Regions from separate parts of the Mesorhizobium sp. M0208 genome, predicted to be linked through region 3. Evidence: predicted binding sites of a transcription regulator. Region 3 holds the regulator's gene; each other region holds the start of a gene.
What was found. Region 3 encodes PhoB, which activates phosphate uptake and scavenging genes when phosphate is short. Its sites were predicted from a motif close to TGTCATNNANCTGTCAT; they were not measured.

Region 1: NKJ17_RS25690 (RNA degradosome polyphosphate kinase) is a predicted target of PhoB. The motif match lies at 1,486-1,502, and genes of this name have one in related genera.
Region 2: NKJ17_RS06695 (esterase-like activity of phytase family protein) is a predicted target of PhoB. The motif match lies at 1,528-1,544, and genes of this name have one in related genera.
Region 4: NKJ17_RS17770 (LTA synthase family protein) is a predicted target of PhoB. The motif match lies at 1,912-1,928, and genes of this name have one in related genera.

Annotation. Positions count from the first base shown of each region.
Region 1 covers NZ_JAMYSP010000033.1:13,438-16,530, reverse strand. The annotation lists gene NKJ17_RS25690 (RNA degradosome polyphosphate kinase) at 1-1,413, opposite strand, end outside; gene NKJ17_RS25685 (zinc-finger domain-containing protein) at 1,563-1,808, shown strand; gene NKJ17_RS25680 (FAD-dependent monooxygenase) at 1,828-3,060, shown strand; gene NKJ17_RS25675 (TIGR02117 family protein) at 3,076-3,093, opposite strand, start outside.
Region 2 covers NZ_JAMYSP010000004.1:223,371-226,463, reverse strand. The annotation lists gene NKJ17_RS06705 (Gfo/Idh/MocA family protein) at 1-100, opposite strand, end outside; gene NKJ17_RS06700 (LacI family DNA-binding transcriptional regulator) at 297-1,322, shown strand; gene NKJ17_RS06695 (esterase-like activity of phytase family protein) at 1,632-3,093, shown strand, end outside.
Region 3 covers NZ_JAMYSP010000003.1:257,530-260,622, reverse strand. The annotation lists gene NKJ17_RS05110 (ROK family protein) at 1-1,036, shown strand, start outside; gene phoB (phosphate regulon transcriptional regulator PhoB) at 1,046-1,735, opposite strand; gene phoU (phosphate signaling complex protein PhoU) at 1,752-2,459, opposite strand; gene pstB (phosphate ABC transporter ATP-binding protein PstB) at 2,492-3,093, opposite strand, start outside.
Region 4 covers NZ_JAMYSP010000016.1:72,864-75,956, forward strand. The annotation lists gene NKJ17_RS17770 (LTA synthase family protein) at 1-1,871, opposite strand, end outside; gene fabD (ACP S-malonyltransferase) at 2,119-3,084, shown strand.

The DNA of each region.
Region 1 (3,093 bases), on a different contig from region 3:
GGTGCCGAGATGCACGTAATTGCGCAGCCTGCCGTCCTCGCGCCGCACGACCAGCGACATCTTTGCGTGGGTCTTCAGTTCGAGAAAGCCAAAGACGACCTGGACGCCGGCACGCTCGAGGTCGCGCGCCCAGCGGATGTTGGCCTCCTCGTCGAAGCGCGCCTTGAGCTCGACCAGCGCCGTCACCGACTTGCCGGCTTCCGCCGCATCGACCAAAGCCCGTACGATCGGGCTGTCGTTGGAGGTGCGGTAGAGCGTCTGCTTGATCGCCACCACTTCCGGGTCGGCCATTGCCTGGCGCAGAAACTGCACCACCACGTCGAAGGATTCGTAAGGGTGGTGGACGATGATGTCCTTCTCGCGGATCGCGGCAAAACAGTCGCCGCCATGCTCGCGGATGCGCTCGGGAAAGCGCGGATTGTAAGGCGTGAACTTCAGATCGTCGCGGGCGACGGCGACGATCTCCGAGATCTGGCTGAGCGCCAGCGGACCGGTGAGCACGCTGATCCGGCTGGCCGAGACGCCGAGCTCGCCGGCGACGAAATCGCGCAATTCGGCCGGCATCGACCTGTCGAACTCGATGCGGATGACCGAGCCGCGGCGTCGCCGCTTCAGCGCCGTCTCGAACAGCCGCACCAGATCCTCTGATTCTTCCTCGACCTCGATATCGCTGTCGCGGATGATGCGGAACGTGCCGGAGCCCTTGACCTCATAGCCGGGGAACAGCTTGCCGATATAGAGACTGACCGCCTCTTCGAGTGGAATGAAGCGGACATGATGCTTGCGATCCGGCAAACGGATGAAGCGCCTCAGCGCCACCGGCAGGCGCAGAAGCGCGCTCATTTCCTCGCCGTTCTTGCGATGGCGCAATTGCAGCGCCATCGAGAAACCGAGATTGGGAATGAACGGAAACGGATGCGCCGGGTCGATCGACAGCGGGGTCAGGACCGGAAATACCTGCTCCTGGAAATGGTCCTCGAGCCAGGTCTTCTCGTCCTTGGTCAGCGCATCGCGGGTGATGCTTTCGATGCCTTGTTTGTCGAGCAGCAGCATCAGCGCCGAAAGGCTGTTCTGCTGGTCCTCCTGCAGGCGCTCGACCTCGCGCAGCAATTGTTCGAGCTGCTGCTCGGGAGTGCGCCCATCCGGGCTCTTCAGCACGATGCCCTCGCGCACCTGACCGGCAAGACCGGCGACGCGGACCATGAAGAATTCGTCGAGGTTGGCAGCCGATATCGACAGGAACCGGACGCGCTCGAGCAGCGGATGATTGGTATTCAGCGATTCCTCGAGCACGCGCCGGTTGAATTGCAGCCAGGAAAACTCGCGATTGACGAAGCGGTCGGGATTGCCGCCTTCTCGGCTCGCGGCCTCGACGGTGATGAATTCGTTCTGGACCGGCTTCAGTTCGTTCATGGTTTCCGCTCTTCCCACACCGTTCGACGACCACAGCCTTAACCGGCTTAACTTATCCTCTGACAGGCTTTTGCGACAGTTTCATTTCATCGATCTTGCAAAGAGACGGGTTATGATCCAGATGCAATCGACAAGATCAGGAGACGACGATGGCAGGCGGTTCCATTCCCCATTTCCAGAACGATGCGGGCTATCCGGCAATCGACATCGGCGTCAAGGAATTCATGTGCACCGGCGCCAATCCGCCTTTCGACCACCCGCATGTATTTCTCGATATGGGCGACGACAATGAAAAAGTCTGCCCCTATTGCTCGACGCTCTATCGCTATTCGCCCAAGCTGAAGGCATTGGAAACGCAGCCGCCGGGCTGCCTCTATATCGACCAGGCCGCCTGATTCTTCCGCGACAAGCCTGATGCGAGAAACGCAGTCCCGGCAGGTGGTCATCGCCGGGGCGGGCGTCGCCGGACTGACCGTGGCACTGGCCTTCGCCGAGCGCGGCTATCGGACAAAACTGTTCGAACAGGCGCAGCACCTCGAGGCTGCCGGTGCCGGCATCCAGCTTTCACCCAACGCGACATGCATCCTTCGACAATTCGGCCTACTCGATCGGCTGCTGCCGACGGCGGTGCGGCCGGAGGCGGTCGTGCTGAAGGATGCCGTCACGCTGCGCGAGCTGGCGCGCGTACCGCTTGGCCAGGCGGCTGAAACGCGCTGGGGAGCACCCTATCTCGTCGCCCACCGCGCCGACCTGCAGTCAGCGCTGATGGCGCGGATAGCCGAGCGTTCCGAGGTCGAGCTTGTCACTGGTGCCCGCGTCGGCGGCGTCGCAACCGGACCGAATGGCATCACCGCAACAGTCGAGATTGCCGGCACGACCATCGAAGCCGAAGGATCGTTGCTGGTCGGAGCCGATGGCGTCTGGTCGTCGGTGCGAGAAACGCTCGCCCGCAAGGCGGCCGATTTCCGGAGAAGCCGCTTCTCGGGCGAGCTTGCCTGGCGCGCAACGGTGGCCGCGGACAGCCTCGCCGGACAAGCCTTCAGGGTGATCGGTGCGCCCGATTGCGTTACCGCATTCCTCTATCCAGGCTTCCATATGGTCGCCTATCCGGTCAGCCGTGGCGCGGTCTTCAACCTCGCGGCCTTCACCAAGGGCGAGCGCATCGCCGAGAACTGGTCGGGGCATGCCGACCCCGCCATCCTCGCCAACGCCATGCGCGGTACCGCGCCGGCGCTGGTCCGTCTGGCGAGCGAGGCCGCGCCATGGACGGCATGGCCGATCCATACCGTCGAGCAGCGGCGGTGGACGACGCCGGAGGGCATAGCGCTGATTGGCGATGCGGCGCATGCGATGACGCCGTTTGCCGCACAGGGAGCGGCGATGGCGATCGAAGACGCGGTAACCCTTGCCGGTTTCGTTGCCAGCTCGCCTGCCGACCTCAGCAGCGCGCTTGTCGCCTGGGAACAGGCGCGGCGGCCGCGCGTATCCCAGGTCGCCCGCCGCGGCGCCCTCAACCGCCTCGCCTGGCATGCGGCCGGGCCGGTGGCGATGGCCCGCAACCTGTTCCTGGCGATGCGCTCACCCGAAAAACTCGCCGCTGATCTGGACTGGCTCTATGGCTGGCGGGCGGACGCTCGGCGGTCCTAAGTCATCGGAGCCTTGTCAATTGTAAAGCCGCAT
Region 2 (3,093 bases), on a different contig from region 3:
TATCGACCAGGCCGACAATGGCGAGCCCGTCGATCTGCTTGGCCGCATCGAGCCAGGCTTTGCTCATCGCGCCGCAGCCGACCAGGACGACATTGATCATCCAGCACTCCTCCCTCTCGGCCCCTCCAGACCGATCGTCACGGCGTTCACGGCAGGGCCGCAAACGTTCTTCCGTAAACGTTTACGAGAACACACCCGATGGCGTAGAATGTCAATTGGCCGATAGCGAAAAACGTGATGCCGGCTTGGCCTGAAGAGCGGCCGGTGCTAGCCAAGCAAGGGGGGAGAACTGTCCTTTGGCGTCCAGTATTCACGACCTTGCACGTCACCTGAATATTTCCATCGGCACGGTGTCGCGCGCGCTCAACGGCCGCGCCGACGTCAATGCCGACACGCGTCAGCGCGTGCTCGATGCGGCCAAGAAGCTGAACTATTCACCGAACCAGTCCGGCCGCAGCCTGCGGCGCGGCGCTACCCATTCGATCGCCTTCATGCTGCAGCCGCATCCGGGCGACCAGGAATATGGCGAGCCGTTCTTCATTCCGTTCCTGACCGGGTTGCAGGCCAAGCTCGCCGAAAGCGGCCTCGACCTGATCGTAGTGATGGGCGCGCCGGGCGACTATCAGCAGGAGCGCCTGCGCCGTGTCGTCGAGACGCGGCGGGCCGATGCGGTGGTGCTGGCCTGGACGCGGCGCGAGGACGAGCGCATCGACTATCTGACCCAGGCCGGTTTCCCGTTCGCAACGCTCGGCCGCAGCCGCACCGGCGGCGATTCCTATCCCTCGCTCGACCTCGATTTCGAAAAAGCCGGGGCTGACGCGGTCGATCGTCTCGTCGCGCGCGGTCACCGCCGCATCGCCGCCATCCGCCCGTCGCTCGACCTCAATTTCGGCTATCTGTTCCTCGCCGGCTATCGCAAGGCGTTGCGGCGGCACGGCATCGAGTTCGACCCCGAACTGATCGCCGACGGCTTCATCAACGAGGCCGGCGGCTACGCCGTGACGCCGAAGGTCATGCGCTCCAAGGACCCGCCGACGGCCATCATCTTCAACAACGACGCGATGGCGCTTGGCGGCTGCAAGGCTTTGGCCGAGGCGGGCATCAGGCCCGGCCACGACGTCGCGGTGATCGTCATCGTCGACACGCCGCTTTGCCGCTATTTTTCGCCGGCGCTGACCGGCTTCCGACCGGCGCTGGAGCCGATGGGCGAGCGGTTGGCCGAAATGCTGCTGGCATCGATTCCGGCTTACGCCGGCGCCGAAGGCGCACGCATCATCCGTGAAGTCTGGCCGCTGGAACTGATCGCGCGCGACAGCGATTGAATCGCGGCACTTCCCTTCTCCCCTTGGGGAGAAGGTGGCCGAGCCCACGGGTCTTGCCTTCGGCAAGCCAGAGGACAGGCTCAGCTCGGTCGGATGAGGGTGCTCCAGCTCGGCACCGAGGCACTCCGTCCAGCACCCCTCTTCCGTCTCGGCGCTGCGCGCCGATCCACCTGCTCCCACAAGGGACGAAGGAACAAGCGCCCTCTGTCACGCAAGTATCATGTTCGCGTCCTAGACCTTTTTCGGAAAGCGCTGGCGGCATGTCGATGCGACGCCCGCTTCGGCTGTTTTGTCACAAAGAGGATTTCCATGAAAAACCTGCACCGAAACGCGTCCCTCGCGGTCGCGCTGGCGATGTTCACCGCCTTGACTCCGGCCTTGGCTGAAAACGCAGCGACCGTCGGCGGCGTCAGCTTCGTCAACAAGGGCCTGGTCGGTGTCGGTCGCATCCCGGCCAGCCAAAGGGACAAGTTCGGCGAGACGTTTGGCTCCGGCTCGGGCATGGCGATCGACGCTGCCGGCTGGACGCATGGCGCCGATGGCTATAAGGGCTCGCTGTGGCTGCTGCCGGATCGTGGCTACAATGTCGTCGGCACCACCGATTACCGTCCGCGCATCAACACGATTGCCATCGAATTCGCCCAGATCGCACCGGGTGCGGCACCAGCCGCCGGCCAGGAACAGTCGGGCCTCAAGGCAACCCTTGCCGACACCATGCTTTTGACCGACGACAAGGGCGCCGACGCAACCGGCCTCGATCCGCTCAACGGCGTGCGCGCCGCGACCGACGACATGCCGATCCTGCCCGAAGCCAACGGCAAGCTCGCGCTCGATAACGAGGCGATCGTGCGGCTGCCCGACGGCACCATGTTCATCTCGGACGAATATGGTCCGAACATCTACCACTTCTCCGCCGATGGGCGTCTGATGTCGGCAACGCAGTCGCCGGCGGCGCTTGTCCCGATGCGTCATGGAACGCCGAACTTCGCGTCCAACAATCCGGGACCGGGCGCGGCAGACCCAGATCCGACGGATCCCGAAACCGGCCGTCAGAACAACCAGGGCCTCGAAGGCATGGCACTGACGCCGGACGGGAAGTTCCTGATCGCTGTGCTGCAATCGGCCCCCAGACAGGATGGCGGCGATTCCGCTTCGACGCGCCAGAACACGCGCGCGCTGGTCTACGATGCCTCGGATCCGGCCCAACTCAAGCTTGCGCATGAATATGTTGTGCCGCTGCCGGTGTTCACCGATGCCAAGGGCAAGACCAAGATTGCCGCGCAGAGCGAAATCGTGGCTCTGTCGGACAAGACCTTCCTGATGCTGGCGCGCGACAGCGGCAACGGCCAGGGGGTGAAGGGCGACACCTCGCTCTATCGCGAGATCAGCGTCGTCGATGTGTCGGCGGCAACCGACATCGCCGGCACCGAGTTCGACAAGGACAAGCCGGTTGCGCCCAAAGGTGAGCTCGATCCCTCGGTGACGCCGGCCAAGCTGACGCCGTTCATCGACATCAACGACAAGACCGAGCTCGGCCACTTCGGGCTGCACAATGGCGCGCCCAATGACCGCAACAACCTTTCGGAGAAGTGGGAGGCGATGTCGGTGGTGAGCGTCCTCGATCCAACACGGCCCGACGACTATTTCCTGTTCGTCGCCAACGACAATGACTTTCTCACCCAGGACGGCTTCCAGGTCGGCGCGGCCTACAAGGCCGAAGATGGCGCCGATGTCGACACGATGTTCCTGGTCTATCAGGTCACGCTTCCAG
Region 3 (3,093 bases):
CGGTCGTCCGCAGGTCGGCCTCGCCCTCAACCCGGAAGCGGCGGCGGTGCTGACCGTGGTGTTGTCACTGAATTTCCTGTCGGCCGCCATTATCGACTATGCGGGACAGGTGGTCGCCGAGGAACAGCGCCGGCTGGACACGCTGACCATGCCGCGCGACGAGCTGATCCGCGAATGCATGGCCATCGTCCGGCGCCGGCTCGAGGACCCAGACCTTGACGCCCGCAGTGTCGCCCGCATCGCCCTGGCGATTCAGGGCATTACCGACTCCCCTGCACGCGCCATGCTGTGGTCGCCGATCACGCCGCAGACCGACATCGCCTTTGCCGACATGCTGGAAGACGAATTCGGTATCCCGGCCACGGTGGAGAACGACTGCAATATGATGGCGGTGGCTTTGCGCTGGCGCGATCCGGATCGCTATCGCGACGACTTCATCGCCATCCTGCTTTCGCATGGCATCGGTATGGGGCTTGTGCTGAAGGGCGAACTGTTCACCGGGACGCATTCCTCGGGCGGCGAATTTGGCCACATGATCCATCGTCCGGGCGGAGCGCTCTGCCGTTGCGGGCGGCGCGGCTGCATCGAAGCCTATGCCGGCAACTATGCCATCTGGCGCAACGCCAGGCAGATGAGCGAAGACAGCGAACCTATCGCCGACGTCAGCGACGCCGACATGCGCGCGCTGGCCGCCCGCGCGCGCGAGAAGGATGGGCCGGAACGCGAGGCCTACCGCAAGGCCGGCGAAGCGCTGGGTTTCGGTCTCGGCTCGCTGTTCGCGCTGATCGATCCGGCACCGGTCGCGATGGTCGGCGCCAGTGCCGCCGCCTTCGATCTGATCGAGCCGGCCTTGCGCAAGGCCATCGCCCAGACCGCCGGCGGCCAGCACTCGGGCTCGATCTCCTTCGATACCGAGCCGAACGAATTGCCGCTGATCCGCGAAGGCTGCGCGATGCGGGCGTTAAGCTTCGTCGACCAGGAGATTTTCGCGCCGGGCGCGCAAATGAGGCCCGGCGTCAGAAAGAACGTCGCCTGACCAGGCGGGTCAATCTTCCCTGATCGCATAGCCGGCACCGCGGATGGTGCGGATGACATCCGGCATGCGGCCGTTATTGACGGCTTTACGCAGCCGCCCGACATGGACGTCGACGGTGCGTTCGTCGATGTAGATCGTCTCGCCCCAGACATTATCGAGCAACTGGCTACGCGAGAAGACGCGGCCCGGATGCCGCATCATGAACTCGAGCAACCGGAATTCGGTCGGCCCGAGCCTGATTTCGCTCTTCTTGCGATAGACCCTGTGCGATTCGCGATCGAGCACGATGTCGCCGACCTTCAGCACGCTGGACAGCACTTCCGGCTTGGCGCGCCGCAGCAGCGCCTTGACCCTGGCCATGAATTCCGGCGTCGAAAACGGTTTGACGAGATAGTCGTCGGCGCCGGTCGAAAGACCGCGCACCCGATCGCTCTCCTCGCCGCGCGCGGTCAGCATGATGATCGGCAGCCGCTCGGTTTCGGGGCGCACGCGCAACCGGCGGCAGAGCTCGATGCCGGAAACCGCCGGTATCATCCAGTCGAGCACCAGAAGGTCGGGCACATTCTCCTGCAAACGGATCTCGGCTTCGTCGCCGCGTGTCACCACCTCGACCTGGTAGCCTTCGGATTCGAGATTGTAGCGGAGCAGCACGCCCAACGGCTCCTCGTCCTCCACCACCATTATGCGTGGTGCGATCATCGGCTGGGCACCCCCATCATGTCACCGGCGCGGACATTGTCGTTTCGTCCTGCTTCGGACGATTGACCGGCAATTGTTCGCCGGTCAGCACATAATACGCATTTTCGGCGATGTTGGTGACATGGTCGCCGATCCGCTCGAGATTCTTGGCGCAGAACAGCAGATGCGTGCAAGCAGTGATGTTGCGCGGATCTTCCATCATGTAGGTTAACAGCTCGCGGAACACGGACGTGTATTTGACGTCGATACGCTCGTCGGCGGCGCGCAGCTTGGCCAAGGCGGCCGCATCGCCTGCAGCATACTCCTCGATGACGCCCTGCACCTGGATGAGCACTAGCTGCGCCATCGCATCGATGGAATGCGATAGGTCGCGCGGCGTGGCGCTGAGGCCGACCGCGCTCACACGCTTGGCGATATTCTTGGCAAGGTCGCCGATGCGTTCGAGGTCGCCGGCCATGCGGATCGCTCCGACGACATGGCGCAGATCGTGAGCCATTGGCTGGCGCTTGGCGATCAGGGTGATGGCGCGATCGTCCAGTTCGCGTTGACGCGCATCCATGATGGCGTCGTCGGAGACGACGCGTTGCGCCAGCACGTTATCGGAATTCAACAGGGCCTTGGTCGCCCCGCCGACCATCGAACCGGCGAGGTCGGCCATGTCGCGGATCAGCTTGCTGATCTGCTCGAGATCCTCGTCGAAAGAAGCGACTGTGTGTTCGCCCATGGTCCTGTCCTCATATGCATGATCGGAACGGCTCAGCCGAAGCGGCCAGTGATGTAGTCCTGCGTGCGCTTCTCGCGGGGCGACGTGAATATCTTCTCGGTCCGGTCGAACTCGACCAGTTCACCCAGATACATGAAGGCGGTCTGGCGCGACACGCGCGCCGCTTGCTGCATGTTGTGGGTGACGATGACGATCGTGTAGTCGGCTTGCAACTCGTCGATCAGTTCCTCGATCTTGGCCGTCGACAGCGGGTCGAGGGCCGAAGCCGGTTCGTCGAGCAGGATGACTTCCGGCTTCACTGCCACGGTGCGGGCAATGCAGAGCCGCTGCTGCTGGCCGCCGGACAGGCTCAAGCCGCTGGCGTTTAGCTTGTCCTTGACCTCGCTCCACAGCGCGGCCCGCTTCAACGCTTGCTCGACGCGGCCGTCCATCTCGGACTTGCCGAGATTCTCGTAGAGCCTGACGCCGAAGGCGATGTTCTCATAGATCGACATCGGGAACGGCGTCGGCTTCTGGAATACCATGCCGATCTTTGTCCTGAGGAGGTTGAGATCCTGCGACCGGTCGAGAATGTTCTTGCCGTCAAGCAGCACCTGGCCCTCGGCGGTCTGTTTCGGGTAGAGCTCGTAGATGC
Region 4 (3,093 bases), on a different contig from region 3:
GCATGGCGCTTGCCGAACATCATGTCGTATTGCAGCAGACGGAAGTCGCGGATTGCCGGGTCGATCTCTTTCTGACGCGACCAATCGGGGGTGGCCTCGCCCCCCGGTGCCAACAGCAAATTACGGTCGATGACGCGGTAGCGCTCTCGCAACTGGCCGAGGAAGCCGGTGTAATAGGGATGGCTGATGCCGGCCGTTTTCAGGATATGGTAGGGCAGGAAGGCCGGGCTGACGGCGCCCAGATCCTCGGAGGGGCCGCTGCGGTTCGACCAGACGATCAATGGCGTCTGGTGGTGCTGCAGCATCTGGTCGGCCGGCTCCTTGCGCGGCGCGACATTGTCCTTCAGGAAACCGGTCTCGACGTAGACCGGCCCAAGCGGCGGCAGGTGATCGCCGAAGAATGCGATGACGGTCGGCCGCTCGCGTTTCTTCGCCCATTCGATCAGCCGCTCGAGGCCGCGGTCCGCGTCGGAAGAGCCTTCGGCGTAGCTCAACAGCGATTCACGTGCCCATTGGCTGATCGGCGCCTGCACCTTGTGGGTCGGATTGGTATAGCGATACGGCTCATACGGCCCGTGGTTCTGCAGGCTGACGGCGAAAAAGAAGACCGGCTCGGCGCTGGTATCGGCTTCGCGGATGATCTCGTCGGTCATCGCTGCGTCCGACGCGAGCGGTCCGCGCTTCTGCATGGGCGGCAACGTCTCCTCGGACTTGAAGTCGTTGAAGCCGAAATCGGCATAGACGGCCCCCCGGTTCCAGAACCAGTTGGTGCCGGGATGGATGGCGCGTGCCCGGTAGCCCTGACTTTTCAGGAAGGTCGCCAGCGAGGGAGTCGGTGTCCGCACATATTGCTGGTAGGGAATGCTGCCCGCCGGCAGGAAGGCGTTGGAAAAGCCGGTCAGGGCCTCGAACTCGATGTTGGCCGTCATCCCGCCGAACTCGGGCGAGAACATGTAGCCCGTGCGCAGTGCCCGCACATTGGGGATAGGGTCGGGTGTGATGGTGACGCCGGGCAGCTTGGTCGGATCCCAGAAGGATTCGCTCATCACGACGATGATGTCGGGCTTCTCGGCGGGTACCGAGGCGATCACCTGCGGTTTGCCGATCGCTTCGATCGCCTTGTCGGAATAGCCGGGCGGCGCCGAGACATGCGCCATCGGGACGTTCAGCGCGAAGGCGAGCGCAAAACCGTTCGAGGCATAGTTTTCCTTCTGGTCCCACATGATCGGGATGATCTGCAGCCGGTCGCGCGTCCACGAGAAAGTGGCATAGTCCATGATGGAAACGAAGAAGGCGATCAGCGGTACTGTCAGCGTCAGCCGGGCAAGGCGGCCCTTGTGGCTGAGCGCCGGAACGCGGCGGCGCCATAGCCGCCAACCGTAGACGAGCAGCGACAGTCCGCCGACGATGCCGATCGCCAGGGCAATGGCGGTTCCCGGGCGATCGCGTACCAGAAGCGGCATCAGTGCCACGATCTGCCGGGAATAGAGGAAATCGGTCGGATAGAGCGGATCGCCGAGATACAGCGACTTCTGGTGGCCGACGAACGCCAGCGACAATGTCAGCGGCGCAACGATCATCAGGCTCTGATGACTGCGGCCGAGCACGGCGTCGAGGCCGATGAGGATCAGCGCAAAAATGATGATCGTGGTCCAGCCGGGTTTGAAAGGCTGCAGAAAGAAATCAATGGTGCCGGCAAAGTTGCCGCGCACGATCAGTTCGATGGCAAACACAAGGATGGCCGCAGCCAGCAAGCTGATAAGGCCATAGCGGATGACAGGCCATTTGCGCGCCGGCAGATAGCCGGTCGACGGATCGCCTTCAAGAAACTGGGGCGCCGCCTCGGCTGCGCTCTGCTTGGTCTTTGCCACTTCAATAGTTCCCCGGCCCGCAACAAAAGCGTCACTCGATTGTCATCGAACTGTCACGCAAAGCCTAGCGCCTGTGGCGGAAATAAGAAGAGCCAGCAAACAAATCGTGAGCGGTTTTCATCATGAGTGATCGCCAAAAAGCCTGCCGAAACAGGCACTCGGCCGATATTACGCGATCAAGGTTGGACTTGACTTGGCCGCACGCCTTGCGTCACAGGCAACGTGAACCAGCAGCTGGGAGCCGCCGATGGCCATCGCATTCACCTTTCCGGGGCAGGGCAGCCAGGCTGTCGGCATGGGCAAGGACCTCGCCGATACCTTTGTGGAATCGCGGCGGATCTTCGAGGAAGTTGACGACGCGCTCGGCGAAAACCTATCGAAGCTGATCTGGGAAGGCCCGGAAGAGACGCTGACGCTGACCGCCAACGCCCAGCCGGCGCTGATGGCGGTGTCGCTTGCCGCAATCCGGGCGCTGGAGGCGCGCGGCTTCTCCCTGAACGGCAAGGTCACCTATGTCGCCGGCCACTCGCTCGGCGAATATTCGGCACTTGCGGCCGCAGGTTTCGTTTCGGTCGCCGACGCCGCCCGGCTGTTGCGCATCCGCGGCAATGCCATGCAGGCGGCTGTGCCGGCCGGCGAGGGCGCCATGGCGGCGATCATCGGGCTGGAACAGGCCGACGTCGAAGCCGCTTGCGCAGAGGCCGCCCAGGGCGCCGCCAAAGATCCCGCACAAGCCTTGGTTTGCCAGATCGCCAATGACAATGGCGGCGGCCAGCTGGTGATCTCCGGCGCCAGGCCGGCGGTCGAACTGGCGGCGAGGCTATGCACGGAGAAGGGCGCCAAGCGGGCGCTGATGCTGCAGGTCTCGGCGCCCTTCCATTCGGCATTGATGAAGCCTGCGGCCGAGATCATGCGGGAGGCGCTGGCCGCCGTGACGAAGAGTGCGCCGGTCGTGCCGCTGGTCTCCAATGTTACGGTGACCCCGACGAGCGATCCCGACGAGATCGCCCGCCGACTCGTCGAACAGGTGATCGGGCGCGTGCGCTGGCGCGAAACGGTGGAGTGGTTCGGCAGCAACGGCGTTGCGACGCTTTACGAAGTGGGCGCCGGCAAGGTGCTGTCGGGACTGGCCCGCCGCATCAACCGCGATATTGCCACCACTGCCATCGGATCCGCGGCGGATGTCGAGGCGGCGCTGGCGGCGCTTGCATAATCAACTGGC